3 regions of the Microbacterium sp. USHLN186 genome follow, and region 1 is predicted to be linked to each of the others. Evidence: predicted binding sites of a transcription regulator. Region 1 holds the regulator's gene; each other region holds the start of a gene.
What was found. Region 1 encodes LexA, which represses DNA repair genes until DNA is damaged. Its sites were predicted from a motif close to TCGAACANNTGTTCGA; they were not measured.

Region 1 (10,000 bases):
ATGCGGTGGTCTCGGCGGCTGTGCCGGCGGTGACCCGGAGGTGGTGCGGGATTCCGACGTCGCGGATCAGCACACCCTGCTCGTAGAGCGCCTGCCACACGGCGCGCGGATCGTCGACCCCGCCGAAGAGCACGAAGTTGGACCACGACTCGTGCGGCGTGTAGCCCAGCGCCTCGAGCGTCGCGGAGATCCGGTCGCGCTGCTCGACGATCTCGTCCACCATGCGCAGCATCGTGTCGGAGTTGCGCAGCGCAGCCACCGCGGCCGCCTGCGTGAGCGCGCTGAGGTGATAGGGCAGGCGCACCAGACGCAGCGCATCGATGAACGCGGGGTCGGCGGCGAGGTAGCCGACGCGCGCTCCCGCGAAGGCGAAGGCCTTGCTCATGGTGCGCGACACCGCCAGACGCGGTCGGCCGTGCAGCAGCGAGAGCGCCGACGACGCCTCACGCGGCGCGAACTCGTGGTAGGCCTCGTCGACGACGACGACGCCGCGAGCGGCCTCGTACACGGCTTCGACGACCTCCAGCGGCAGCGGCGTGCCGGTCGGGTTGTTCGGCGAGCACAGCAGCACCACATCGGGATCGGCGTCCCTGACCTGGCGAGCCGCGTCGTCGGGGCGCAGCGTGTAGTCGTCGTCCCGCGAGCCGGCGACCCAGCGCGCCCCGGTGCCCTGGGTGATGAGCGGGTACATGGAGTAGGTCGGAGCGAACCCGAACGCCGCGCGCCCGGGGCCGGCGAAGGCCTGCATGATGTGCTGCAGCACCTCGTTGGAGCCGTTGCCCGCCCAGATCTGCTCGGCGGTCAATCCATGGCCGAGATAGTCGGCGAAGCCCTCGCGCAGGACGGTGAACTCGCGGTCGGGATAGCGGTTCACGTCGCGCAGGGCGAGTGCGATGTCGTCGAGGATGTCGCTGGCGACGGCATCCGGAACCGGATGCGTGTTCTCGTTGACGTTCAGAGCGACCGGCAGCGGCGCCTGCGGCGCGCCGTACGGAGTGAGCCCGCGGAGATCATCGCGGAGGGGCAGCTCATCGAGGGATGTCACGTCCTCCATCGTAGGCGGCGGCGCGGTGTCGCCGCCCCGCGTGACGGCGACGCTCGCACTACTCGCCGTAGGCGGTGGGGATGGCGATGGTGCTGCCGACCTGGATCATGCCGGAGCTGAGGTTGTTCAGACGCGTGATGTCGGCGATGACCTCGCGCGGGTCGACACCGGGAGCCGCGTCTGCGGCGATCGACCACAGGGTGTCGCCCGGAAGCACGGTGATCGTCTCGAACGACACCGCCTGACCGCTCTCGTTCGAGGCGACGGCGGAGCCGCCGGCGAGCAGGGAGACCGCGACGCCGGCGACGATGGGCACCGCAGCCAGGGAGAGCAGCACGCGTCGCCCGCGGGCGGTGAGACGCAGGCGGACCGTGCTCGCGCGGCGGGCGGCGTCTGTGCGCACGGCCAGGGGTGTCATGGGGGCCTGGAGGCTGATGGTGCTCATGTGCTGCTCCTTCTCGTCCTCCCGCCGATCGCGCGGCGGGGGTGCGGCGTTCGCATCCGGCATCCGGCCGGGGATGCCGGATGCGAAGCTACGTTCCGAATCTATCTTCGATCTCGAACATGTGTCAAGCGTTATTCGAATCCGTCTCGCCGACTTCTTCGACACGCTCGAACGGATCTTCCGATTCCGGGCCGGACTCGGATACCGTTTCGATGAGGACAGCCCATCACGGGCCTCCGACATTCGAAGCGGATCAACGCGAGGACGCGGTTCCACACCGCACGTGGCCATGAAGGAGCACCGATGAGCGACACCCCCGAGACGGCAGCCGAGGCGCCACGAACGCGCCGTCGCAAGAGCCTCAGCGCCAAGCAGGTGGCGATCCTCGAGGTCATCCAGAACTCGATCGCCCGGCACGGATATCCGCCGAGCATGCGCGAGATCGGCGATGCCGTGGGCCTGAAGTCGCTCTCCAGCGTGACGCACCAGCTCGGCCAGCTCGAGCTCAGCGGTTATCTGCGCCGCGACCCCGGGAAGACGCGTGCGATGGAGGTGCTCATCGATCTGCCCGGCAGCAGCGCCGAGAACCCGGCCGACAGCGGTCCCGCCGTCGGCGATGCCGCTCTCGTGCCACTGGTGGGGCAGATCGCCGCCGGAGTGCCGATCACCGCCGACCAGCAGGTCGAGGAGATCTTCCCCCTGCCGCGACAGCTGGTCGGCAAGGGCGACCTGTTCATGCTGAAGGTGAACGGCGAGTCGATGATCGATGCGGCCATCTGCGATGGCGACTGGGTGGTCGTCCGCACTCAGAACAACGCCGAGAACGGTGAGATCGTCGCCGCCATGATCGACGGCGAGGCGACGGTGAAGACGTTCCGCCGTCGCGACGGTCACACCTGGCTGCTCCCCCGCAACTCCGCCTTCGAGCCGATCCTCGGCGATGAGGCCGTCGTGCTCGGCAAGGTCGTAGCCGTGCTGCGCGCGGTCTGAGTCGGCTCCCCCGCTTCGGCATCCGGGGTCAGACCGCGACGGCGACGTCCTCCCGCACGCGACGCGTGGCCTCGACGATGTTGCGCAGCGAGGCGACCGTCTCGTCATAGCCGCGGGTCTTCAGACCGCAGTCCGGGTTGACCCAGAGCTGGCGCAGCGGCAGCTCGTCGACCGCCCGGCGCAGCAGCGTCTCCACCTCCGCGACGCTCGGCACGCGCGGCGAGTGGATGTCGTACACGCCGGGGCCGATGCCGTGGTCGAAGCCGTGGTGCGCGATGTCGGCGACCACCTCCATGCGGCTGCGCGCCGCCTCGATCGAGGTGACGTCGGCGTCGAGTGCGCGGATTGCGTCGATGACCACGCCGAACTCCGAGTAGCAGAGGTGGGTGTGGATCTGCGTCGCGGCAGCCGCCCCGCCGGTCGCGAGCCGGAACGAGCGCACCGACCAGTCGAGGTAGGCCGGCTGGTCGGCCTGCTTCAGCGGCAGCAGTTCGCGCAGCGCGGGCTCGTCCACCTGGATGATCGCGATGCCGGCCGACTCGAGATCGGTGATCTCGTCGCGCAAGGCGAGGGCCACCTGGTCGGCGGTCTCGCTCAGCGGCTGGTCATCGCGTACGAACGACCACGCGAGGATGGTCACCGGGCCGGTGAGCATGCCCTTGACGGGCTTGACGCTGAGCGACTGGGCGTACGTCGCCCAGGACACCGTGATCGGCGCGGGCCGCGAGACGTCGCCCCAGAGGATCGAGGGACGCGTCGCGCGGGAGCCGTACGACTGCACCCAGCCGTGCTGGGTGACCGCGAAGCCGTCGAGGTGCTCGGCGAAGTACTGCACCATGTCGTTGCGCTCGGGCTCGCCGTGCACGAGCACGTCCAGTCCGAGCTCCTCCTGCAGGGCGACGACCTGGTCGATCTCGCGGCGCAGGAAGTCCGCGTAGTCCTCGACGGGGATCTCCCCGCGCAGGAAGCGCGCGCGGGCCCGTCGGATGTCGCCGGTCTGCGGGAACGAGCCGATGGTGGTCAGCGGAAGGGCGGGCAGACCCAGCGCCTGCTGAGCGCTCTCGCGCTCGGCGTACGAGACGCGCGAGAAATCCGCCTCGGCGACCTCATGGCCGCGCACGGCGCCGTCGCGCACGCCGGGGGCGTCACGCCGGTCGGCGAGTGCGGCGGACGCCGCGTCGAGCTCGTCGGCGATGGCATCGCGTCCGTCGGCGAGACCGCGCGCGAGGGTGACCACCTGGCCGACCTTCTGGTCGGCGAAGGCGAGCCACGAGACCAGACGGGCATCCAGAGCCGTCTCGTCGTCGACATCGTGCGGCACGTGCAGCAGCGAGGTCGAGGTGGATGCCGCGACCGCTGTGGCGCCGAGCGCGCGCAGCGCCTCGAGCGTGCGGAAAGCGCCAACGAGGTCGCCGCGCCAGATGTTGTGACCGTCGATCACGCCGCCGACGAGGGTCTTGCCGGCGAGGGACGGCAGCGAGGCGGGCACCTCGCCGCGCACGAGGTCGATGCCGATCGCCTCGACAGGAGCGGCTGCCAGCACGTCGAGCGTCGCGCCGAGCGCCGCGTACGGGGCGGCGACGAAGATCTGCGGGCGTTCGCCGGCACCGCCGAGAACCGCGAGCGCGCGGGCGGCGGCATCCGCGAGGGTCCCGGTGTCGACCGGCAGCGACTCGCTGACCAGCGCGGGCTCGTCCAACTGCACCCACTGTGCGCCGGCAGCCTTGAGCTTCTCGAGCAGCTCGGCGTAGACCGGCAGCACGTCGTCGAGGCGGCTGAGCGGCTCGAAGCCCTCCGGCGCGTCATCCGATGCCTTCGCCAGGGCGAGCAGGGTGACGGGTCCGACGATCACCGGGCGGGTGACGTATCCGGCAGCGGCGGCTTCGGCGACCTGCGTCACGAGGTGCTCGCTGGCGAGCGAGAAGGTCGTCTCGGGGCCGATCTCGGGGACGAGGTAGTGGTAGTTCGAGTCGAACCACTTGGTCATCTCCAGAGGGGCGCGCTCGCCCTCGCCGCGGGCGACCGTGAAGTACGCGCCGAGGCCGATCGAGCCGTCGGCGTCGCGCAGGTCGTCGAAGCGGGCGGGGATGGCGCCCACGGTGACGGCCGCGTCGAGCACCTGGTCGTAGAACGAGAACGACTCCGGGATGGACGAGTCAGCACGGCCGAGGCCGAGCGCGGAGAGTCGCTCGCGGGTGGCGGCGCGCAGCTCGGCGGCGGTGCGCTCCAGTTCTGCCTCGTCGATGCGCCCGGCCCAGAACGACTCGACGGCCTTCTTCAGCTCGCGGCGTCGGCCGATTCGCGGGTAGCCGAGGATGGTCCCGGCGGGGAAAGCGGTCATGAGTTTCCTTTCGATGCAGCGAGCAGGCGGCGCTCGGGGAGGACCCCGGCACCGTGGAGGACGTCGAGCACGGTCTCGTGCTGGTTGAACGCGTACAGGTGCACGCCGGGTGCGCCGCCGTCGACGACGGCGCGGATGAGGTCGGCGGCCCAGCGGATGCCGATCTGCCGGCGCCCCTCGGCGGTGGGCTCGATCTCGAGCTCGATCGCCAGCTCGCTCGGCAGCTCCTCGCCGGTGAGCTCCAGCACCCGGGTAAGTCGGGCGGGCGATGTGATGGGCATGATGCCCGGCAGGATCGGGATCGTCACCCCGGCGCGGCGCGCGCGCTCGACGAAGGCGAGGTAGTGGTCGGGATGGAAGAACAGCTGCGTGATGGCGAGCGTGGCGCCCGCGGCCTGCTTGGCGAGCAGTGCGTCGACGTGCTGGCTGCTGTACGCGGAGCGCGGGTGGCCGTTGGGGAAGGCGGCGACGGCGATGCTGACCTTGCGGCGCGGCGCCACGCGCACGGCATCCGGGTTGCCGCGCACCGGCGACTCCTCGTACGGCGCGCACTCGGCCTGCACCCGGTCGATCAGCTGCACCAGCTGCGCTGAGCTCTCCAGATCGCCGAGGAACGCGTCGGACTCGTCCTGACCCGCCGGCGGGTCGCCGCGCAGGGCGAGGAAGCTGCGCACACCCGCGTCGAGGAACTCGCGGATCAGCCGCGCCGCGCCCTCGTAGGTGTTGCCGACGCAGGTGAGGTGCGCGAGCGGCTCGGTCTCGGTGTGCTGGCGGATGTGGCGCAGCACCTCCAGTGACCGGCCGCCCGTCGAGCCGCCGGCGCCGTAGGTCACCGAGATGAACTCCGGGCCGGCCTCGGCGAGACGGGCGATCGTGTCGTGCAGCGCTCGGGCGCTCTCGGCCGTGCGCGGCGGGTACAGCTCGAAGGAGAACGGGACGCGGTCCATGGCCTTCTCCTCTGGGTCTCGGGGGGGGTGTCCTCAGACGGTAGGACAGCGGCGTCGCGCGGTGCACACTGTGTGACGCCGTGTGTCAGGTGGGTGACGCCGTGTGTCGGGGGGTGACGGCGTGTGCCGGCTGCGTGCTGGATAGGCTCGAGGACATGACCGCGTCCTACGGCTCATGGCCCTCCCCGTTCACCGCCGCCCAGATCGCCCAGGCAGCGCCGCGCATCGACGGCGCCCGCTTCGTGGGCGAGGAGATCTGGTGGGGTGAGTCGGTGCCCGCCGAGGGCGGGCGGGTGACCGTGCGCAGCTCGGCCGGGATCGAGGTGCTGCCGGCGCCGTGGAACGCCCGCTCGCGTGTGCACGAGTACGGGGGAGGGGCCTGGACCGCGGATGCCGACGGCGCGCTGTTCTTCGTGCACGGGGCCGATCAGCGCGTGTACCGGATGGCTCGCGACGGAGCCCCCGAGCCGCTGACCGCTGCGGGGGCGGCGTACGGCGGGCTGCGTGTGCAGCACGGTCGGCTACTCGCGGTGCGTGAGGATCTGCGCCCGGAGCAGCACCTGCGCGCGATCGTCGAGATACCCGTGGACGGCTCGGCCGCCGAGGACGAGGCAGCCGTGACGACGTTCATGGCGACGAGCGGCTTCGTCGCACATCCCGCTCTGTCCCCCGACGGCGCGCACCTGGCCTGGGTGCAGTGGAGCACTCTGCACATGCCCTGGGAGCATGCGCTACTGCACGTGGCACGAATCGGCACCGACCAGATGCTGCCGATCACGACCCGGTCCGCGCTGCAGCCGGAGTGGGCGGGCCCGCAGGAGCTGCTCTACCTCGACGACCTGCCCGATGGCCGCTGGAACCTGCAGCGGCTGCGCCTGCATCCGCACGACAGCGAGCGGCCGCCGACGCGCGAGCAGGTCGCGCCGGCGGACGCAGACACCGGCGGCGGGCTGTGGGTGCTGGGACAGCGCTGGTATCAGCCGCTGGCCGACGGGCGCGTCGTCGCGGTGCGCACGAACGGACGCGACGAGATCGTGCTGGTCGGCACCGACGGACGCGTCGAACTGCTGACCCTGCCCATCACCGCCGGCGCGTCCGTCGACGACGCGCACGGTGCGCGCGTGCTCATCTCCGGCGCCGGTGCGACCGTGGGCGCCGGCCTGTGGTGCATCGACCTCGACCACGGCACGGTGACGACGATCAGCGGCGGCGACGAGGCCGACCCGGCCTGGGTGCCGCGGGCGCGCACGCTGACGTTCGACGGCCCGCACGGTATCGTGCACGCGTTCGACTACCCGCCGACGAACCCCGACGTTGCCGCCCCCGCCGGCGAGCTGCCGCCGTACATCGTCATGGTGCACGGCGGACCCACCGCGCACGTGTCGGGTGCGGCCTCCACCGCGTACGCCTACTGGACCAGCCGCGGCATCGGCGTGCTGGATGTGAACTACGGCGGCTCGACCGGCTACGGCCGCGATTACCGCGAACGGCTGAACGGGCAGTGGGGCGTCGTCGACGTCGACGACGTCATCGCCGCAGCGCGCGGTCTCGCCGACGCCGGGCGGGCAGATCCCGCGCGGATCGCGATCCGCGGCGGCTCGGCGGGCGGGTGGACGGTGCTCAGCGCGCTGGTGCGCGGGGGCACGTTCGCCGCCGGGATCTCCCGCTACGGGGTGGCCGACCTGCGGATGCTGGCGGCCGAGACGCACGACTTCGAGGCTCGCTACCTGGACGGGCTGGTGGGCCCGCTGCCCGAGGCGGAGGACGTGTACATCGCCCGATCGCCGCTCACGCATGTCGACCGCATCGACGTGCCGGTGCTGCTGGAGCAGGGCTCCGAGGACCGGGTCGTGCCGCCCTCGCAGTCCGAGGCGATCCGCGACGCGCTGGCCGCGCGCGCAGTGCCGCACGAGTACGTGCTCTACGAGGGTGAGGGGCACGGCTTCCGCGCGGCGGAGACGATCATCTCGTCGCTGGAGACCGAGCTGCGCTTCCTCGGTCGCGTCTTCGGCTTCGACCCGCAGCTCTGACCGGTCACTCCCCCGTGCGGTTGCGCATGCGCATGGCGCGCTCGGCCTCGCGGGTGTCCTGGCGCTCGCGCAGCGTCTGGCGCTTGTCGTACTCCTTCTTGCCCTTCGCCAGCGCGATCTCCACCTTCGCGCGCCCGTCCGAGAAGTAGAGCTTGAGCGGGATCAGCGTGTAGCCGCCGGCCGAGACCGCGTGCTCGAGCTTGCGGATCTCATCCTTGTGCAGCAGCAGCTTGCGGATGCGCTTGGCGGAGTGATTGGTCCAGTGACCCTGGGAGTACTCCGGGATGTGCACGGCGTCGAGGAACGCCTCGCCGCCCTTGACATAGGCGTAGCCGTCGCTGAGGTTCGCGCGACCCTGGCGCAGCGACTTCACCTCGGTGCCGGTGAGCACGAGGCCCGCTTCATACGACTTCTCGAGGTTGAAGTCGTGGCGCGCGCGACGGTTGGTCGCGACGACCTTCTCCCCGCGTTCCCTGGGCATGTTCTACTCCTGACGACGGCCAGCCCTCCACCTTATCGGGTCCGCAGCCTGTCGAAGGGTCGCTGAGCCTGTCGAAGGGTCAGGTGCGCAGCCAGCGCCGGATGGCGAAGCCGGCCGACAGCGCGGCGAGCAGGACGCCGATGCCGATGAGCACGGGCACGACGAACGCGGCGTCCTGCATGTCGACCAGCGGGCGCATGAACGGCACCCGCTCGGCGAGATATCCCTCTACGCCGAACTTCACCCCGGCGAGCACGGCGACGCAGGCGAGCACCGATCCGAGGAAGGCCGCGAAGACGCCCTCCAGCACGAACGGCGTCTGGATCGACCGGTTCGACGCGCCGACCAGGCGCATGATGCCGATCTCCTTGCGCCGCGCGTAGGCGGACAGGCGGATGGTGGTGGCGATCAGCAGCACCGCGGCGATGAGCATGAGCGCGGCGACGCCCACCGCGATGTAGGTGGCCACGGTGAGCGCGGCGAACAGCGGGTCGAGCAGTCGGCGCTGGTCCTGCACCTCGTCCACACCGGCAACGCCCGAGAAGGCCTCCGTCAGCACGGTCGACTGCTGCGGATCCTTCAGCGTCACGCGGAACGCCACGCCCATGTTCTCCATCCCGAAGGCGTTCGCCTGCTCCTCACCGAAGCGCTCGACCCAGTTCTGGAACGTGGTCTGCTTGTCTTCGAAGGTCGTCTCGCTGATCAGCGGCGAGAGGGCGGGCCCGGCGAGGTCGTCGCGGACCTTTGTGATCTGCTCCTCGGTCGCCTCGTCGTCCGTGCAGTTCTGCGAGGTCGACAGCGGCGAGCACATGTAGATGGTCACCTCGGCCTTCTCGCCCCAGTAGCCGCGCATGGTCTGGATCTGGGTCTGCATGAGCACGGCGGCGCCCACGAACGTCAGCGACACGAAGGTGACCAGCACCACCGAGATCACCATGGAGATGTTGCGACGCAGCCCGATCAGGGCCTCGCCGACGATGAGTCCGAGATTCATGAGGTCGGGCCCACTTCCTCGTCGTCGTCCCCCGAGAGTCCCAGGCGATCGGCCATGCCCAGCTCGGCGACCTCCACCTCCGGAATGATGATCGCGTTCGTGCGCGGCCCCACCGTCGCACGCTGCTCCTCGGGCGCCGCCGGCGGCTCGGCGACGACGGGCGGCGTCTCGGACGTCGATCGGGATGCCGGCGGGGTCGTCGGCTCGGAGCGGAAGGTCGCGGGCACCTCCGCCCCCGGGGACGCGGCCTGCTCCGAGAGCGTCGAGGGGTGCGTCATCACGGGCAGCGCGGTGGTCTCGCGCTGCACCTCCTGCACCGCGGTGAGCGCGGCGGCGGCCGCCGCGCCGGGGATCGCCTCGGGCAGCAGGCGCGGGATGCTGGAGGTGTCGCCGTAGCCGCCGCCGGCCTCGTCGCGCACCATCTCGCCGCCCTTGAGCTCGATCACCCGCCGCTGCATCTGGTCGACGAAACCCGCCTCGTGCGTCGCCATCACCACGGTGGTGCCGCCCGCGTTGATGCGGGTCAGCAGCTGCATGATCCCCACGGAGGTGGCGGGGTCGAGGTTTCCGGTGGGCTCGTCGGCCAGCAGCACCTTGGGGCGGTTCACGATGGCGCGTGCGATCGCGACGCGCTGCTGCTCACCACCGGAGAGCTCGTGCGGCATCCGCTTGGCCTTGCCGTCGAGGCCGACCAGCGCGAGCGCCTCGGGCACGGCCTGCTGGATGA
Region 2 (10,000 bases), on a different contig from region 1:
CCTCGCGGCGTTCCGCACGCCGACGCTGGGGCTGCTGCACGGACGCCAGGCGCCGTTCGTCATCGCCGCGCTGTCGATGCTGTTCACCGCCGACCGCCCCGCCGTCGCCGTCGCCGACGCGCATGCCGAGGTCGCCGAGGCGCTCGACGAGCTGCGGGCCGCCGGCTTCGACGACGACGATCGCCGCCTGCCCGCCGGCAGCGGACGCGAGGTGTGCCGCACCTGGGCGAAGCAGGGCTGGCTCGTGCAGCAGATCGACGACGACGGCGAGGTGTACCGCCTCTCCGCGCACGCCGTCGAGGCGCTGGAGATCACCGGACGCACCGGCGGCGGACGCACGCGCGTGTCGAACTCGCGCGTGCGCACGCTGCTCGACGCCGTCGAGCGGCTCGCCGATGAGGCCGAGGCCGACCCCGTCAAGCGCATCGCCCGCCTCACCGCCGAGCGCGACGCCCTCGACGCCGAGATCCTGCGCGTGCAGGCGCACGGCGCGGTGCCCGTCGACGACGAGGAGCTCTACGAGGAGGCCGAGAACATCCTGCACCTCGCCCGCGAGCTGCCGGCCGACTTCACCCGCGTCGCGGAATCGCTCAAGGCCATGCAGCGCGATGTCGTCGCGCACCTGCGCCGTGATGAGCGGCCCACCGGCGAGGTGCTGCGCGAATACCTGCAGCGGGCGAAGGACGTCATGCAGGCCACCCCCGAGGGGCGGGCGTTCGCCGGCGCGCTGCGACTGATCGGCGATCCCGAGCGCATCGACGCGCTGGCCGAGCAGCTGCACGACCTGCTCGCGCATCCGTTCGCGCGCTTTCTCGACCCTGCTCAGCGGGCCGAGTTCGATGCCATCGGCCGCCGCGTCGAGCTGGGCGTCGAGGAGGTGCTGGCCGCGCAGCGCCGCGCGTCGCACGTCATCACCGGGCAGGTCAAGACGCACGACCCGCTGCGCGACCGGCAGATCGACGATCTGCTGCGCGACGTCATCTCCGGGCTGCACCAGTGGGCGCAGACCGCTCCGGCGAGTGCGGCGGTCGAGCCGGTGCGCAGCCTGCCGCTGATCGATCTCGGACGGCTGCGCCAGAGCGTGGGCGACGTGCGTCCGCCGACCGCCCCGGCGCCGCTGACGGATGCCGATGATGTGGAGTACCTCGAGACCGACTCGCGCTCGTGGGGCGGGCCGCGCTACGCCGAGCTGGAGGCGCACGTCGCCGGTCTCGGCGACAGCTTCGATCTGGCGGAGGCGTTCACCGCGGCACCGGACGGCACCCGTCGCCCGGTGGACCTGGTCGGGCTGCTCGAGATCGCGCACCGAAACGGCATGGCCGAGATCGACGATCTCTCGACCGTCGAGACGCAGCGCCCGGACGGCACGACCCGGCGCTTCGCGTTCGTGTCGGCGACCGCTCGGCGCGCGAAGGAGGACGAGGATGACTGACACCACGACCGCATCCGCCCCCGAGGTCGGCCTCGAAACGGACGCCGAGGCGCAGCATCCGGATGCCGAAGCGCAGCATCCGGCGCCGTTCATCGCCCCCGTGGCGATGGAGGACGACCCCGACGAGCTCTTCCCCGGGGACCGCGGCACTCTCGACCCGGAGGTGCGGCGCGTTCTCGTGCACGTGCTGCAGCGCCGCTTCCTCAGCGCCGACAACCGGGCCGAGTGGGCGCTGCTGCTCGCGCACCAGCAGGTGATCGAATCGCGCCTGCACGATCTGTACCTGCGCCTCGTGGTCGACCTCGGCCGCGGCCTCGCGTACAAGCAGCAGGTGCGCTCGGACGAGTTCGAGGTGCCGATCCTGCTGAAGGACGCGCCCTACAACCGCACCGAGACGCTCGTGCTCGTGCACCTGCGCACGGTGTTCCAGCGCGAGTCGGCGGCAGGCGAGGCGGCCCCGCGCATCGACATCGAGGACGTCGAGCAGACCGTGCTCAGCTACCTGACCGACGCCGACGGCAGCACGGCGCGTCAGCAGAAGGCGATCCGCGCCGCGCTCGAGCGGCTCGACCGCGAGGGCGTGATCGATGAGGAGAGCGTCGGCCGCTATCGCATCAGCGCGCTGATCGAGGTGGTGCTCAGCGCCGAGAAGCTCGCCGAGCTGCGCACGTGGCTGCGCTCGCAGGCGATCGCCGACGCCGACCGGATGCCGAAGGAGGCCGCCCTGTGACCATGCTCGACACCCTGTTCGGGCTGATCCCCGCCGCCTCCCGCGGCCAGCAGTGGGTGGCCGAGGAGCTGCAGCTGATCAACTGGGGCGGCTACGACGGCGGGCCGCACCGCGTGCGCTTCTCGCCCGACGCCACCCTGCTGTGCGGCGGGTCGGGATCGGGCAAGTCCACCCTGATGGATGCGTACATCGCGCTGATGATGCCGCACACCACCCCCTTCAACGGCGCCTCGAACGGCGGCATCACCGGGCGTCCCCGCGGCGACGAGCAGCGCAACATCCTCTCCTACGGGCGCGGGAAGATCGACGAGTCCCGCACCGACGAGGGCACGAAGCTGCGGGTGCTGCGCGGCGACGGTGAGGACACCTGGACGGCCATCGCCATGACCTGGCGCGACCACGACGGCTCGCGCTTCACGGCGCTGCGCGCCTGGTACATCCCCGCCGGCGCGCGCATCCTCGAGGACACCGTCCGGGTGCGCGCGACGACCGACGGCTTCTTCGACCTCGCCCGGCTCGAGCAGGCGGCCGGGCTGCGCCTGGCCGACTCGGCGCTGCGCGCTGCGGGGCTGGAGACCCTCGGCACCGACCGGGAGTTCTCGGCGCGGCTGCACGCGGTGCTCGGCATCGGCGCGGCGGGGTCGGGCGCGAAGGCGATGAGTCTGCTCGCGCGCATCCAGGCCGGTCAGCAGATCACCACGGTCGACGACCTGTACAAGCGTCTCGTGCTCGAGGAGCCCGAGACGATGGCGGCGGCGGATGCCGTCGTGGCCCACTTCGACGAGCTCGAGAGCACGCGCCTCAGCATGGTCACTGCGCGGCAGCAGGTGAACGCGCTGGCACCGATCCACGGCATCCGTGAGCGCATCGCCGCCGCCGACGAGCAGCTGCGCCTCGTCGACGAGCTGGGCGAATTCGCCGACCCGGACTCCCGTGCGTCGCTCTGGCGCGCCGAGCGGCGCCTCGACCTGCTGCGGGAGGTGGAGGACGAGCTGCGTGATCGCACGCATGCCCTCGATGCGGTGCTGCGCGAGAAGAAGGCGCAGGTCGATGCGGCCGAGGTGGAGCGCGACGGTCTTCTGGATCTGCTGCGCCAGTCCGGCGGCGACCGGCTCGAGACCGCGCAGCGCGAGCTGCGCGCGGTGGAGCGGCGGCTGGCCGACGTGCAGCGTGAGCGGCAGCGGGTGGATGCCGTGCTGGCCGAGCTCGGGCTGTCGGCCGAGTCGGCCGAGCAGTTCGCCGAGGTGCTCGCCGCCGCCCGCGCCGCGCAGTCGGAGGCGGGTGTGCGGCGTTCCGCGCGCGCGACGTTCGCCGAGGCGGAGTCGGCGCGGCAGGCGCTCGCGAAGCAGCGTCGCGAGCTGGCCGAGGAGCGCGCGGAGGCCGGGCGGCTGCGCGGCAGCATCCCTCCCGCTCTCGATCGTGCACGGACGCTGCTCGCGGAAGCCGCCGGCCTCGACGCCGACGCGCTGCCGTTCGTCGGTGAGCTGATCGAGGTGCGCACCGAGTTCGAGCCGTGGCGGGAGGCGTTCAACCTCGCGCTCGGCGGATTCGCGACCACGCTGCTGATCGACGTGGCGCATCTCGACCGGTTCCGCGCGGCGATCGACGCCGTGCGCTTGCCGATGCGGCTGCGGTACGAGGGCGTGCACACCGGGCTCGCCGCATCCGCCAGCGCGGACGAGCGCACCCTGCCGGGGCGGCTCGACCATCGCCCGACGCCGTTCACCGGGTGGCTGCAGCAGCGCCTCGACGAGCGCTTCGGCTTCGTCTGCGTCGATTCCTCGTCGCAGCTGTCGGCGCACGCCATGGCGCTGACCATCACCGGGCAGATGTCCCACGGCAGTCGCGGCGGGCACGGCGGGCACGGGCGGGAGAACGTGCTGGGCTTCTCGAACGAGCGGCGCCTGCGCGCGCTCGACGAGCAAGCGGCTGCGCTGGAGGCCCGGGTGGCCGAGGCGACCGCTGCGGTGACCGCCGCGGAGAGCGAGATGGATGCCATCGAGGCCCGCCTGCAGGCGTTCGCCGTGGTGCGCGACCTGAGCTGGGAGCAGATCGACGTCGACGCGGTGGCGCAGGAGCAGCAGCGCTGGGCGGCCGTCGAGGCCGAGGTGACCACCGCGAACCCGCAGATCGCCGAGCTGACCGAGCGGGCGGCGGGGCTGAAGCTGGCCGCCGCGGTGCTGCGCGACGAGATCGGGGCGCTCAGCGCGCAGCGGGCTCAGGCGCAGGAGCGCTGGGCGGCTGTCACCGACGACGTCGACGACTGTCAGCGGGTGATCGATGCGGCCGAGCAGGGCGCGCTGGTGCTGGACGAGCGGCAGCGTGCGTTCCTCGCCGAGCGGTTCCTGCTGACCGCGGCGGATGCCGAGGCGCTCACCGCGGATGAGCGGCTGGCGCGGCTGGATCTCGCGCTGAAGAGCGCCGGCGCGCGCCTCGCCGCCGACCGGCGGTCCGCCGCTGAGGCGCAGCAGGAGCAGCGGGAGCGGATGCGGCAGCTGATGACGTCGTTCCTCGAGCGCTGGCCGAACCTGAACCTGCTGCCGGATCCCGACGCGTCGGTCGATGAGTTCGTCGGCATCCTCGACGCGCTGCAGACCAACGGGCTGCACGAGCTGGAGGGGGAGTGGCGCGACAGCCTGCTGAAGCTGTCGGGCAACGACCTGACGAGCCTCGATTCGACGCTCAGCCGCTCGGTGCGCGAGATCAGGGAGCGCATCGAGCCGATCAACGCGATCATGCGCGAGCTGCCGTTCTACGACGACCGGCATCGTCTGCAGATCTCGCCGCGTGAGAATCAGTCCGAGGCGCGTCGGCGGTTCCGCCGCGAGCTGCGCGAGGTGCGCGGGCTGATCGAGGCGGCGTCGAACGATGACGAGCGCGAGAGCGCGTACAAGCGGATGAGCCGGCTGATCGGGCGGATGCGGCGCTCTGCGCCTGACTTCGCCGAGTTGATCGATGTGCGCAATCACGTGCGCGTGTCCGCGGAGCGGGTGCTCGCCGAGACGGGCGAGCACGTCGCGCTGTACGACCACATCGGCGAGAAGTCCGGAGGCGAATCGCAGGAGCTGGTCGCGTTCATCGTCGGGGCTGCTCTGCGGTATCAGCTGGGGGATGCCGGCGCCTCGCGGCCGCGCTACGCGCCGGTGTTCATGGACGAGGCGCTGATCAAGGCTGACGCGCACTTCACGAAGCGGGCGATCGGGGCGTGGCGGGGGCTGGGCTTCCAGCTGGTGATCGGCGCGCCGAACGACAAGTACAGCGCGATCGAGCCGCATGTGGATGTCGAGTACACGATCCTCAAGGACACCCGCGGTCGCTCGTGGGCGAAGCCGAAGGTGGCGGTGGACTGACGTTCGGCAGGAGGCGCCGTCACTCGCTGCCCCTAGGCGTCCGAGCGCGCCCCTGGATCAGGCGGCGATGTCGTAGCGGGCCCTGCCGCCGAGGCGGGGTCGGCGTTCCGGGTCGATGTGGGGTGGTGGGATGAACCACACTCGTCCCCTGATGCCGGAGCGTGCGTCGGAGTTTTCGATGCGGATGTTCCAGCCGTTGTCGTGGATGCGGTGGTGGCAGGTGGAGCAGAGCAGGATGCCGTTGGTCAGGTCGGTGGGTCCGGTGTCTCGGGTCCACCAGTTGATGTGGTGGCCCTCGGTCATGTCCGGTGGCAGTGCGCACATCGCGCATCCGCCGTCGCGGTCGACGAGGGCGAGTTTCTGCGCTCTGGTGAAGAGGCGTCTCTCGCGTCCCCAGTCGAGGATGTCTCCGGCGGAGTCGAGGACGCACGGGATCACGCTTCCTGCGGCGGCCATGCGGCGGATCGCGGTGATCGAGACAGGCTGGTCGATTCCGTCGATCGTGCCCGATCCGGTGCCCGCTTGGAGGTCTTCGAGGTTGATGCGGACGATCACGCATGCCCCGGCCAGCGGCAGTCGGCTCTCGCAGTCGAGCACGTGGGCGCAGAAGAGGGCGAGGGCGTCGGCGCGCATCATGGTGACGGTGCGCCGATCGGCGTCCGCCTCGTCGCCGTCGACGACTCCAGAGTCGGCGATGTCTTTGCGGGCCTGGAACTGTGCGGAGACGTACCCGTCGATCGCGGTCTTGATCGCAGCGCCCGCTTCGATGGGGGTGATGAGGTTCAGGTGCAGCATCCCGTCGCGTTCGAACATGCTCAGCGACCGCGCTGCGCGTCGTTCTTCTTCCCGGGCTTCGAGCTTGTCGGCTTCGAGCACGGCTTCGGCGCGCTTGACCAGGCGGCGCACGTCGTCCAGCGACAGGTCGACGGCTCGTTCGACGAGCTGCCGCTCCACGTCCGCGACGAGGGTCTTGTCTGCCCCGACGCGTGCCCGGTCGAGGAACTCCACGATCAGCGCCGCTCCGGCGGCTCCCAGCCGACCCGCGGTGACGGCGTCCTGCACGGCTGGGTACTTCGCCGGTGCCGGTTCGCCGAGAAGGTTCTGTCGTGCGGCGATGGCCTCGCCGACTTTCACCAGTCGTGCGGCGTCGCCCGCGCTCGTGCCGGTCGTCGTCGCGATCAGCTGCGCGGGGGTGCGGAAGCCCTGCTGCTTCGCCAGCGAATCCGGACCGAGCTCGGGGCGTGATTCGTGCGCGATCACCGCCGCGACATCCGCCTGCAGAGCATCAAGAGCCCGTCGCGCCGAGCCGATCAAGCGGGTGATGAAGACCAGATCGGGCCGGTTCAGATCCGCGGCGGTGTCAGCATCCGCCCACACCTCACCGAGGGCCGTGTAGGCCTCTCGCAAGGGGGTCAACGCCGCTGCTGACATACCTCCAGTGTAGAGCGGGGAGTGAGCAAAGGCAAGCAAATATTCGAGGGTGAATAACACGTGCACTCGATAAGAACCGAACATAATGACGATCTCACGTCTCGAAACTCGACACCCCCGCGACGCGTCGTCCACTCCGCTCCACTGTGCGACACGCGCGCGGGCGCCGCGTCCCCGCCCCGCTAATGTGAACCGACCCCCCAAATGCGAAAGCACGATCCATAGTGCGATGACGCTCCAAGGAGAATCCATGACCTTCACCCCAGAATCCGGCAGGGGCGCTGATGCGCTCGTGCACGACCCGGCATTGCCGCCCGTCGCCGTCCCCGAGGCCGAGCTCGAGCGCGAATCCCGCATGACGCTGCCCAAGATCGTGCTCTGGGTCGCGATCGCGCTGCTCGGCGGCGTGGCCTGGACCATGCTCGCCATCGTCCGCGGCGAGACCGTCAACGCCATCTGGTTCGTGTTCGCGGCGGTCTGCACCTACGCGATCGGCTACCGGTTCTACTCGAAGGTCATCGAGCGGTACATCACCCGACCCGACGACCGCCGGGCGACTCCCGCCGAGGTGCGCGAGGACGGCAAGGACTTCGTGCCCACCGACCGTCGCGTGCTGTACGGTCACCACTTCGCCGCGATCGCCGGCGCGGGTCCGCTGGTCGGCCCGGTGCTCGCCGCGCAGATGGGCTTCCTCCCCGGCACGATCTGGATCATCGTCGGCGTCGTGCTGGCCGGTGCCGTGCAGGACTACACCGTGCTGTTCTTCTCGATGCGACGCGGCGGACGCTCGATCGGGCAGATGGCGCGCGACGTGCTCGGCAAGGTCGGCGGCACAGCGGCGATCATCGCCTCGCTGCTCATCATGGTGATCATCATCGCGATCCTCGCGCTCGTGGTTGTGAACGCCCTCGGCGAGAGCCCGTGGGGCGTGTTCAGCGTCGGCATGACCCTGCCGATCGCGATCTTCATGGGCGTGTACCTGCGTTTCCTGCGCCCCGGCCGCATCACCGAGGTGTCGCTGATCGGCTTCGTGCTGCTCATCGCGGCCATCGTCGGCGGTGGCGCGGTCGCCGCGACCGACTGGGGTCAGGCGATCTTCCACCTCGATCGCACCACCATCGCGTGGGCCATCATCGTGTACGGCTTCGTCGCCGCCGTGCTGCCGGTCTGGCTGCTGCTCGCCCCGCGCGACTATCTGTCGACGTTCATGAAGGTCGGCGTCATCGTGATGCTCGCCGGCGCCATCGTCCTGGTGCGTCCCGAGATCGAGGTGCCGGCGTTCACCGAGTTCGCCGCGACCGGTCTCGGACCGGTGTTCTCGGGCACGCTGTTCCCGTTCCTGTTCGTGACCATCGCCTGCGGCGCCCTGTCCGGCTTCCACGCGCTGATCTCTTCGGGCACGACCCCGAAGCTCATCGAGAAGGAGCGTCAGACGCGCTTCATCGGCTACGGCGGGATGCTGATGGAGTCGTTCGTCGCGATCATGGCGCTCGTCGCCGCTATCTCGATCGACCAGGGCATCTACTTCGCGATGAACTCGCCTGCCGCGCTCACCGGCGGCTCGGTCGAGGGGGCAGTGGCCTTCGTCAACTCGCTCGGCCTGACCGGCGTCAACCTCACCCCAGACATGCTCACCAGCACCGCCGCGGCGGTCGGCGAAGAGACCGTGGTCTCGCGCACCGGTGGCGCGCCGACCCTGGCGCTCGGGCTCGCGCACATCATGCACCAGATCGGCGGGGGCACCGCGATGATGGGCTTCTGGTACCACTTCGCGATCATGTTCGAGGCGCTGTTCATCCTCACCGCCGTCGACGCCGGAACCCGTGTGGCGCGCTTCATGCTGCAGGACTCGATCGGCGCCTGGATGCCGAAGTTCCGCGACATCAGCTGGCGTCCGGGCGTGTGGATCTGCACGGCCATCATGGTCGCCGGCTGGGGATACATCCTCATCCTCGGCGTGACCGACCCGCTCGGTGGGATCAATACGTTCTTCCCGCTGTTCGGCATCGCCAACCAGCTGCTGGCGGCGATCGCGCTCGCCGTGGTGTTCGCCATCGTCGCCAAGCGCGGCCGCAGTTACGTGCGCTGGCTGTGGATCGTCGCCGTTCCGCTCGCCTTCACCGCCGTCATCACGATCACCGCGTCGATGTACAAGATCTTCTCGCCGGTGCCGGGCATCGGATACTGGGCCAACAACGCCAAGTACCGTGCCGCGCAGGCCGCCGGCGACGGCAGCCTCGGTGCGCCCGAGGTCGTCGAGGCGGTCATCCGCAACACGGCCGTGCAGGGCACCCTGTCGATCGTGTTCGTGGTGCTGACGATCGTCGTGCTCGCCGTGGCTGTCATCTCGGCGGTGAAGTCCATCCGCCAGGGCGTGACCGACGACGGCGAAGACGCGCCGGTGCCCTCGCGCCGCTTCGCCCCGGCGGGATTCATCGCCACGAAGGCCGAACGCGAGATCGAGGAGCAGTGGCGGGAGCACGACAGCGCGACCGGCACCGTCCGCACACGAGGCGGACACTGATGAGCGCGCCGGGCCTCGAGGTCCGCTCCGCATCCGTCGCCATCTGGCAGCGGATGCGGGGTGCGGCATCCGGCATCCGGTGGTACGTCACCACACTGATGGGTGACCGGGCGTACGAGACCTACGTCGCGCACCACCGGGTCAACCACCCCGACGTGCCGGCGCTCACCGAGCGGCAGTTCTGGCGGGAGCGGATGGACGAGCAGGACCGCAACCCCGGCGCGCGCTGCTGCTGAAATCGGCCCGCCCGTCCGGCGTCTGCCGGTGCGGGTGGGCCGCATCTAGGCTGGTCGGGTGCGCATCCGTCTCGACATCGCCTATGACGGCACCCACTTCCGCGGCTGGGCGAAGCAGCCCGGCATGCGCACCGTGCAGGGCACGCTCGAGGCGGCTCTCGCTCGGATCGTCGGCTCCGAGGCGCAGCTCGTCGTCGCCGGACGGACGGATGCCGGCGTGCACGCCGCCGACCAGGTCGCGCACGTCGATCTCGACGAGGCGCAGTGGGCGCGCGTGCAGACTCGTCACGGGCAGGC
Region 3 (10,000 bases), on a different contig from region 1:
GGCATCGTGTCCGAGGCGACCAAGGGCCACGTGCCCATGTCGTACATCATCATCACGATCGCCGTGCTGTTCACCGCGTTCAGCTACGCCAAGATGGTGCGCGTCTACCCCTCGGCAGGCTCCGCGTACACCTACACGCGGCGCACCATCGGCGCACCGGCCGGATTCCTCGTCGGATGGGTCGCGCTGCTCGACTACCTGTTCCTGCCGATGATCAACGCCCTGCTGGCGGGCATCTACCTCTCGGCGTCGTTCCCCGACGTGCCGGACTGGGTGTGGGTCGTCGGTCTGATCGTCATCATCACGGCGCTGAACATCATCGGCGTGCGGGTGAGCGCGGTGGCCAACATGGTCATGGTGGTGTTCCAGGCCCTGCTCGCGATCGTGTTCGTCGTGCTGACGGTCGGAGCGATCGCCTCGGACAACGCGCTCGCGTTCAGCCTGGCGCCGTTCTACTCGATGAGCGCCGACATGGCGAGCCTCGTCGGTGGCGCCTCGGTGCTCGCCCTGGCCTTCCTCGGCTTCGACGCCGTCACCACGCTGTCGGAGGAGACCGTCGACCCGCGCCGCACGGTGCCGCGCGCGATCATGTGGATCGCCGCCCTCGGTGCCGCCTTCTTCATCACGGTCACCTACGTGATGCAGACGCTCGTGCCCGACCTCGACGCGCTCAACGCCATCACCCCCGACATCGAGGGCGCCTCGCCGTACATCGCTCTGGCGATCGGCGGCATCCTGTTCCAGACCTTCTTCCTCGCCGGCGCGACCGTCTCGGTGCTCTCGTCGGGTCTCGCCTCGCAACTGAGCGCCTCGCGCCTGCTGTTCGCGATGGGCCGCGACGGCATCATCGCGCGGAAGCTGTTCGGCTACGTGCACCCGCGCCTGGGCACGCCGGTGATCAACATCCTCGTCGTCGGAGCGATCGCGCTGACCGCGCTGACGCTGGATCTCAACGCAGCCACCTCGCTGATCAACTTCGGCGCGTTCACCGCCTTCGCCTTCGTGAACCTGTCGGTGATCGCATTCTGGATGCGTCACCGTAACGCGGAGACCACGCGGGGCTCGGTGCTCGCGTGGACCGTCGTGCCGGGCATCGGCTTCCTGATCAACGTCGGGCTCTGGCTGAGCCTGGACCAGCTCGCGATGACCGTGGGTCTGATCTGGGCGGGTGTCGGCGCCGTGTACCTGCTGTGGCTGACCCGCGGATTCCGCCGGCCGACACCCGAGGTCGCGTTCGACGAGGCCGAGGACCTGCCGACCGGAGTGGTGCGAACGCCCGTCACCAGGTGAGGAAGGCCCTACGGGAGTGGCGACGGACAGGTTTCGCGGCCGGGCGGTGTTCGATCAGCCCCGACGCCACCAGCGCCGGCGCGGGCGCTGTGTGGCATCCGATGCCGGCGATGCCGCGCCATCCGCCTTGCGCGCGTTTCGGCGCTCCCGCCACGCGACGACTTCCCGCTCGACATCGCGGGTACGCGTCACCACGGGCGGTCCGCCGAGCAGCTGCCGTCGCGCCTCGATCACCCGCCGATTGAAGTCCTCGATGACGTCGCGCACGTCTTCCTCCCGCGCGAGTTGATCGAGCTGGTCGTCGAGCCCCCGATCCTCCACACGAAGCAAAAGCGCGGGAGGGCCGAGCCCGGAGAGGTTCTCGGTCTCGATCTTGCGACGGATCCACCAGTCGGGATCGTGCTGCCCACCGAGTCCCTCGAGCGGCTTGCCGGCGCCGGGCAGGTTGTCGAACTCTCCGCGTCGGATCGCGAGCTGGATGGCGGTTTCGACGAACTCCGCCTTGTTCTGCACGTTCAGCGCCGAGGCCGGAGCGTCTTCGGGCTGGTCGCGGGCATCCTCGCCGGCATCGCGGCGCGCGCGGTACCGCGCGGCGTCGTTCATAGCATCGGACATGGGAGGCACCTCCGGTGGTTCCAGCGTACGCGCCGAGCGGTGTCGGAGGCCGGCTCTAGACTCCTATTGCCAGCTCGATGCGAGCGCATATAGTTTCGGATGTTGTGGATAACCTATTCGATTTTTCTCGAATAAATGCTTGACAGAGTGTTCATGGCCGTCTTACGCTGGAGGCATGTCAGCAGCGGCGTTGACCCCCTTGCGAGAGGCCTGCACGGCCCTCGGTGAGGTGTGGGCGGATGCCGATACCGCCGCGGATCTGAACCGGCCCGACCTGGTCTCGATCACCCGCCTGATCGGCTCGGCGCGACGGGCCCTTGATGCTCTGCAGGCGGATGTCGCGGCGGTGATCGCGCATGAGTCACGCCCTGAGCTCGGTCCGGATTCGCTGGCGAAGCAGCAGGGCTTCCGCACCCCGGCGCAGCTGATCGCGACGACGACGGGCACGAGTGCGGGCGACGCGGCACGGCTGGTGAAGGTCGGAGAGGCGATCGCCCCGCGGCAGAACCTTCTCGGCGAGCCGGCACCGGCGAAGTACCCGGCCGTGCAGGGCGCCGTCACCGCGGGCCGGCTGGGAGCCGCCGGAGCGGCGGTGATCGTGGAGTTCCTCGACCGGGCGAGGATCGGCAACGACAAGACCCTCGTCGCGGACGTGGAGCGGCAGCTGGTCGAGCGTGCCGTCGGACTGTCGCTGGACGACGCGCGCCGGCTGGTGAAGCGCGCCGAAGCCGTCCTCGAAGCCGATCGCTTGGAGACCAGGGAAGAGGAACGGCGCGCAGCGCGGTCGCTGAGCATGTTCGAACGCGACGGGATGCTGCACCTGAACCTCGTCACCCCCATCGAGGCCGGCGCGGCGATCAAGACCGCGATCGACGGGTACGTCTCTGCACAGTTCCAGGCCCGGAAAGACACCGTCGACGCGGGAGTCGTCGACGGCGACGAGGTGGATGCCGATCAGCGCACCGTCACCATGATGCGCGCCGACGCCCTCGCCCTCTTCTGCACGCACGTTCTCGACTGCGACACCCGGATGCCCGTCGGCGGCGCGACCGTCATCGTCCGCATCAACCTCCATGACCTCCAAGCAGGCACCGGATCGGGCACGATCGACGGAATCGACCAGCCCGTCTCGATCACCGCGATCCGCCGCATGGCCGCCGCAGGAAGCGTGATCCCGTGCGTCCTCGACTCCGCCGGCGACATCCTGGACTGGGGACGCGAGAGACGCCTCTTCACCAGAGCGCAGAAACTCGCCCTCGTCGACCGCGACGGCGGATGCGCGATGTGCGCACTGCCACCGGACATGACCGAGGGCCACCACATCAACTGGTGGACCCGAGACACCGGACCCACCGACCTGACCAACGGCATCCTGCTCTGCTCCACCTGCCACCACCGCATCCACGACAACGCCTGGGACATCCGCATCGAGAACTCCGACGCGCGCTCCGGCACCAGGGGACGAGTGTGGTTCATCCCACCACCCCACATCGACCCGGAACGCCGGCCCCGCCTCGGCGGCAGGGCCCGCTACGACATCGCCGCCTGACAGGCAGCCGCGCGATCCACCGCATAGGCTCGTGGGGTGGCATCCACCGCATCACCGTCGCTGAATCGCGAGATCCTGCGGCTTGCCGTACCCGCGCTCGGCGCGCTGATCGCGGAACCGGCCTTCCTCATCCTCGACTCGGTCATGGTCGGACACCTCGGCACGTCACCCCTCGCCGGCCTCGGCATCGCCGGTGCCGTGCTGCAGACGATCGTCGGGTTGATGATCTTCCTCGCCTACTCCACCACGCCGGCCGTCGCGCGCCGGTTCGGCGCCGGCAAGCCGGGCGACGCGGTGTCGGTGGGCATCGACGGCATGTGGCTCGCCCTCGGACTCGGAGCCGTGCTCGCGGTCGCCGGCGCGCTCGCGACGCCCGCGCTGGTCGCGGCGTTCGGAGCATCCGAGGCGGTCGCGACCGAAGCGCACACCTACCTCACCATCTCGATGTGGGGACTGCCGGCCATGCTCGTCGTCTTCGCGGCCACCGGCCTGCTGCGTGGCATGCAGGACACGGTGACCCCGCTGTGGATCGCCGGACTCGGCTTCGGCGCCAACGCCCTGCTCAACTGGATCTTCATCTACGGCCTGAGCTGGGGCATCGCCGGCTCGGCGTTCGGCACCGTCGCCGCCCAGTGGGGCATGGTCGCCGCCTACGTCGTCGTGATCCGCCGTCTCGCCCGCCGCCACGGCGCGTCGATGAAGGCGCAGCGCTCCGGCCTTCGGGGCACTGCACGCTCCGGCGGCTGGCTGTTCCTGCGCACGGTGAGCCTGCGCGTCGCGCTGCTCACCACGGTCGCCGTCGCGACCGGCCTCGGCGCGCGGGAACTCGCCGGATGGCAGATCGTGTTCACGATCTTCTCGACCGCGGCCTTCGCGCTGGACGCGCTCGCGATCGCCGCGCAGGCGATGATCGGCAAGAGCCTCGGCTCGGACCATCTCAGTCACGTGCACCGCGTCCTGCGCCGCACCCTGGCGTGGGGACTGTGGTTCGGCGTCGTGGTCGGTGTGCTCATCGCCGCCCTGTCGGGCGTGATCGGCGTCGCGTTCACCGGGGATGCCGGAATCGGCGCGCTCGTGCAGCCGGCCTTCCTCGTGCTCGCCGCCGCCCAGCCCATCGCGGGAATGGTGTTCGTGCTCGACGGCGTGCTGATGGGCGCCAACGACGCCCGCTACCTCGCGATCGCCGGCCTGCTGAATCTGGTGCCGTTCCTGCCCACGCTCTGGATCATCGCCACCGCCGGCGTCGACGGGCAGGCTGGGCTCGTGTGGCTCGCCGTTGCATTCTTCGGCGTCTACCTGCTGGCGCGCTTCGGCACGCTCGGCTGGCGGGTGCGCACCGATGCGTGGACCCGCATCGCCGCCTGACCGCTACCCGCTGTCGCCGAGCGTCTAGGCGCAGGAGCGTACGGGGTCAGCCCACTTCGCCGGCGGCGACCGTCTCGGCCAGCATGTGCACCCGCGGCAGATGGTGCGCGCCGTAGAAGTCGGCCGACACCAGACGCGCAGCGTCCGCGGCATCCGGCGACGAATGCGCGAGCACAGCGCTCACCGCGAGACCGTGCATCCATCCGCCGGCGACGGTCCCGAGCAGCATGAGGTACGGCACGCTGACGCCGTAGGCGTCGCGGGTCGCGCCGAAGTCGATCACGGATGCCGTGGCGCGCCGCGCCGCCTCCACTGCACGCTCCAAGCGGTCCGCGGTACGCGCCGCGACCTCGTGATCGAACGCGCGCAGCGCCTCGGCCGTCGACAGGATCGCAGCGAACAGGCTCTCGGCCGTCGCTCCGCCGTCGCGGATCACCTTGCGGCCGATCAGGTCGTTCGACTGGATTGCCGTGGTGCCCTCGTAGATCGGCATGATCCTGGCATCCCGGTAGTGCTGCGCGACGCCGGTCTCCTCGATGAAGCCCATGCCGCCATGCACCTGGATCGCGTCGCTGGTCAGCGCGACGGCATCCTCGGTCGCCCAGCCCTTGAGGATCGGCACGAAGAACTCGGCGAGCGCACCCGTGTCATCGGTCGACGCCCGGTCGAACAGGTCGCCCACGTACACGCCCAGCGCGCGCATCGCGAACAGCCGGCTCTGCATCGACAGCAGCAGCCGGCGCACGTCGGGATGCTCGGCGATCGGAGCGCCGGCAGCGCGGTCGAGCACCGCACCCTGGCGACGGTCGTTCGCATACGCGAGGGCCTGCTGATACGCGCGGTGCGCGATGCCGGTCGCCTGGAAGCCCATGCCGGCGCGCGCGGAGTTCATCATCACGAACATGCCCGCCAGACCGCCGCCGACTTCGCCGACGAGGTAGCCGGTCGCGTCCTCGTAGGAAAGCACGCAGGTCGGGCTGCCGTGGATGCCGAGCTTGTGCTCGAGCGCGACCGTGGTGACGGCGTTGCGCTCTCCCGGGGCGCCGGACGCGTCGGGCAGGAACTTCGGCACGACGAACAGCGACAGCCCCTTCGCACCGGCCGGCGCGTCGGGGGTCCGGGCGAGCACGAGGTGCACGATGTTCTCGGCGACGTCGTGATCGCCCCAGGTGATGAAGATCTTCTGTCCGGTGACCCCCCACGACCCGTCCGCGCGCGGCGTCGCGATCGTGCGGATCGCGCCGAGGTCGGTGCCGGCGTCGGGCTCGGTGAGGTTCATCGTGCCGGTCCACTCGCCCGAGACGAGCTTGGTGAGATACGTCTCGCGCAGCTCTTCGGATGCCGCCGCGTCGAGCGCGTGGATCTGCCCAGCCGTCAGCAGCCAGCACAGCGCGAAGGCGGCGTTGGACGCGTTCCAGATCTCACCGAGGCCGGCGCGGATCGATCCGGGCAGACCGTCGCCGCCCGCGGTCTCCGGCGCCTCGGCGGAGACCCACCCGGCCTCGACGAACGCCTGATACGCCTCGGCGAACCCCGCCGGAAGGCGCACCTGGCCGTCTTCCAGCCGCGCACCCTCGCGATCACCGCTGGTCTGCAGCGGCGCCAGGACGGAAGTCGCGAACTCGCCGGCTCCGGCGATGATCTCCTTCGCGTCCTCGGCGGTGAAGGCGCCACCGGTCGCGCGCGCGGGGAGGTCGACGCCGAACGCCTCGCCGAACAGGAAGCGGTAGTCTTCGACCGGGGGGACGTAGTCGGATGCCATGGCACACTCCATTCGCGTGAGACTGAGACCCAGTTTACGCGACACTGCGTGTCAGGCGTAGCGGCGGCACCATTCGTACATGACGACCGCGGCCGCTGCACTCGCATTGATCGACCGCGTGGAGCCGTACTGCGTGATCTCCACATGGCCGGATGCCGCGGCGAGCGCCTCCTCCGAGAGCCCGGGCCCCTCCTGCCCGAACAGCAGCACGCAGCGCTCCGGCAGATCGGCGCGATCGACCGGCACCGCCTCGCCGACGTTGTCCACGGCGATGATCGGGATGCCCTCCCCCGATGCCCACGCCGTGAAAGCCGCGACGTCGGGGTGGTGGACGACGTGCTGGTAGCGATCGGTCACCATCGCACCGCGCTTGTTCCACCGGCGCCGACCGATGATGTGCACGGTGTCGGCGAGGAACGCGTTGGCGCTGCGCACGATCGAGCCGATGTTCATGTCGTGTTGCCAGTTCTCGATCGCCACGTGGAACGCGTGCCGTTGCGTGTCGAGGTCGGCGACGATGGCATCCATCCGCCAGTACCGGTAGCGGTCGATGACGTTGCGGGTGTCGCCGTGCGCGAGCAGCTCCGGATCGTAGTGGTCGTCAGTGGGCAGATCCCCCCGCCAGGGGCCGACGCCGCGCGTCGTGCGCTCGGGAACGTCGTCTGCGGTCGAGTCCTCCATTCGGCTCAGCGTATCCGCCGCCGGGGAAGTGCTACTTTTAGGCATGCCTAAAAGTCCGATGCGCTCCGCGGCGCTGCTCGGTCCGGCATTGGTGGCCGGAGTCGCCTATCTGGACCCCGGCAACGTCGCCAGCAACATGACCGCCGGCGCCAGGTACGGCTATCTGCTGGTGTGGGTGGTCGTCGCGGGCAACGTGATGGCGTGGCTGGTGCAGTACCTGTCTGCGAAGCTCGGCGTCGTCACCGGCCGGAGCCTTCCCGAAATCCTCGGCGCCCGCATCCGCAGCCGCTGGGCACGGCGGGCGTACTGGTTGCAGGCGGAACTGGTGGCCATGGCGACCGACATCGCGGAGGTGCTCGGCGGCGCCGTCGCCCTGAACCTGCTCTTCGGCACCCCGCTGCTCCTCGGCGGGGCGATCACCGGCGGCGTGTCGATCGCGCTGCTCGCGGTGCAGACGCGCCGCGGGCCGCGCCACTTCGAGTTCGTCATCATCGGGCTGATGGCGATCATCGTGGTCGGGTTCGTCGCCGGACTCTTCGTGGCGCCGCCCGACGCGGGTGGCGTGCTCGGCGGGATGCTGCCGCGGTTCACCGACAGCGGATCGGTGCTGCTGGCGGCATCCATCCTCGGCGCCACCGTGATGCCGCACGCGATCTACGCGCACAGTGCACTGACCCGCGACCGCTTCGGCGCTCCGACGGACTCAGCGACCCAGAGAGAGCGGGTGCCGTCGATCCGGACCCTGCTCACCGTCACCCGCTGGGACGTCTCGATCGCGATGGTCATCGCCGGATCGGTGAACCTGGCCATCCTGCTGCTGGCCGCCGCGAACCTCGCCGGCGTCGAGGGCACGGATTCGCTCGAGGGCGCTCACGCGGCGATCACGGCGAGCCTCGGCCCGTTCATCGGCACCCTGTTCGCTGTGGGCCTGCTCGCCTCTGGCCTGGCCTCGACGTCGGTCGGCGCCTACGCCGGAGCCGAGATCATGCACGGACTGCTCACCATCCGCATCCCGCTCCTCGCGCGGCGACTCTTCACCCTCATCCCCGCGCTGCTGATCCTCGGGGTCGGGTTCGACCCGACGGCGGCGCTGGTGCTCAGCCAGGTCGTGCTGTCGTTCGGCATCCCGTTCGCGCTGATCCCGCTCGTCGCGCTCACCGCGCAACGCCGCACGCTCGGCGAGCACGCCAATCGAACGGTGACGACGCTGCTCGGCGTCCTGTTCGCCGCCCTGCTCATCGCCCTCAACGTCGCGCTGCTGTGGCTGGTGCTCACGAATGCCGGATGACCCCCTACCCCGCCCCCGCACCCCCGGCCCCATCGAGAGCACCCCGTCTCGCCGAGTGCACCACTTATCGGCGGCGATAGGCCGTGCACTCGGCGAGGTCCCGTGCTCTCGACGAGGGGTGAGAGGGGTGAGAGGCGAAGGGGGCTGGCTGGCAGGTCAGCGGGCGAACTCCTCCGTCCACTGCGCCGTCGCGCCGTCGGCGAGGCGGTACCAGGCATCGGCGACCGCGGTCACCGTGACCTCACCCGTGACGCGCACCTTGCCGTTGGCCGAGGTGACCGGCTCCCCGTCGACGTAGTACGTGACGCCCTTGACGTTCTTGGGCACCTGCACCTCGTCATGGGCGGTGCCAGGACGGTCCTTGAACTTCGGCGCGGCCGGCGTCACCGGCGCCGTCAGCACCGGCACCTTCGCCCAGTCGATGTCGCTCGCCAGGTAGAACGACGTGTACGCGGGCTGGTTGTACGTCGTCTGCTGACGTGCCGTCTCGGCACGGTACTGCACGTCGTGCATGAGCGTCGTCAGCTTGTGCTCGGTCAGCTCGGTGGAGGTGTAGAAGCGCAGCGCGCTGGAGTCGACGGTGCGCACCAGCAGCTCCTCGCGCCAGTCGCCCAGCACGTCGGCGACCAGCGACGGGTTCCCCTTGGTGCCGTTGCTCGTGCGCGTGCCCTCAGCCGTCAGCAGCGTGCCCCGGGTCCAGTCGTCGATCGCGGGGGTCGCGTCGCCGCTGCCGTTGACGATCTGCGTGGTGAGATCGCCCGCCCAGCGGATCGACATGTTCGTGCCCGGAGTCTTCGCCGAGAGCACCTCGCCCTTCGCGCTGAGCAGGCCACTGGCATCCGTCCCACCTGGCATCGACGACCACACCTCGATGCCGGGTACGTCCGCGCGCACGTCGCCGATCATGGCGCGACCCGTGTCGCGCCCGGAGTACGCGCCGAACAGCGCCTCGCCGGTGGCGGCGTCGCGCAGCACCGACCCGTACGGCGCGGACGTGCCGCCCTCGTGAGCGGTCCAGATCTCCAGGCCCTCGCGGTCGGGGTCGATGTCGGTCACGTGCATCGCATCGCCGTGGCCGAGACGCACATCGGCACCCGGGTCTGCGCTGCCCTCGGGGAGCACGTCGTGCGAGCTGTACAGCAGTCCGCCGTCGTCGTCGATGGTGGCCGAGCCGTAGACGAGCTCCTGCCGTCCGTCGCCGTCGACATCCGCGAAGCTCAGCGAGTGATCGCCCTGCGTCGTGATCCCGCCGTAGACGGGATCGGTGCCGTCACACCCGTGCGGGGAGTCGTTGAACGGGTTGGTCATCGGCGCGTGCCCGCTGTCGACCTGCCAGCGCTGGGTCAGCCGCTTGCCGTCCCAGTCCAGCGTCGTGATCGTGGTGCGGGTGTAGTAGCCGCGCGCGAAGACGGCGGAGGGATGCCGCCCGTCGAGGTACCCGACGCCGGAG

Region 2: a site for LexA is predicted at 6,975-6,990, ahead of WFG93_RS12750 (HNH endonuclease signature motif containing protein). Genes of this name have one in related genera too.
Region 3: a site for LexA is predicted at 2,033-2,048, ahead of WFG93_RS01365 (HNH endonuclease signature motif containing protein). Genes of this name have one in related genera too.

What each region holds. Positions count from the first base shown of each region.
Region 1 is NZ_JBBCYA010000008.1:32,385-42,384, forward strand. Features, by position in the region: gene WFG93_RS13700 (histidinol-phosphate transaminase) at 1-1,054, opposite strand, end outside; gene WFG93_RS13705 (LysM peptidoglycan-binding domain-containing protein) at 1,104-1,490, opposite strand; gene lexA (transcriptional repressor LexA) at 1,794-2,480, shown strand; gene metE (5-methyltetrahydropteroyltriglutamate--homocysteine S-methyltransferase) at 2,509-4,821, opposite strand; gene WFG93_RS13720 (methylenetetrahydrofolate reductase) at 4,818-5,768, opposite strand; gene WFG93_RS13725 (S9 family peptidase) at 5,924-7,798, shown strand; gene smpB (SsrA-binding protein SmpB) at 7,803-8,279, opposite strand; gene ftsX (permease-like cell division protein FtsX) at 8,359-9,273, opposite strand; gene ftsE (cell division ATP-binding protein FtsE) at 9,270-10,000, opposite strand, start outside.
Region 2 is NZ_JBBCYA010000006.1:196,091-206,090, forward strand. Features, by position in the region: gene WFG93_RS12735 (DUF3375 domain-containing protein) at 1-1,432, shown strand, start outside; gene WFG93_RS12740 (DUF4194 domain-containing protein) at 1,425-2,162, shown strand; gene WFG93_RS12745 (ATP-binding protein) at 2,159-5,512, shown strand; gene WFG93_RS12750 (HNH endonuclease signature motif containing protein) at 5,570-6,943, opposite strand; gene WFG93_RS12755 (carbon starvation CstA family protein) at 7,194-9,467, shown strand; gene WFG93_RS12760 (YbdD/YjiX family protein) at 9,521-9,703, shown strand; gene truA (tRNA pseudouridine(38-40) synthase TruA) at 9,762-10,000, shown strand, end outside.
Region 3 is NZ_JBBCYA010000001.1:298,217-308,216, forward strand. Features, by position in the region: gene WFG93_RS01355 (APC family permease) at 1-1,290, shown strand, start outside; gene WFG93_RS01360 (J-domain-containing protein) at 1,345-1,905, opposite strand; gene WFG93_RS01365 (HNH endonuclease signature motif containing protein) at 2,081-3,454, shown strand; gene WFG93_RS01370 (MATE family efflux transporter) at 3,491-4,819, shown strand; gene WFG93_RS01375 (acyl-CoA dehydrogenase) at 4,866-6,581, opposite strand; gene WFG93_RS01380 (TrmH family RNA methyltransferase) at 6,633-7,262, opposite strand; gene WFG93_RS01385 (Nramp family divalent metal transporter) at 7,306-8,550, shown strand; gene WFG93_RS01390 (rhamnogalacturonan lyase) at 8,707-10,000, opposite strand, start outside.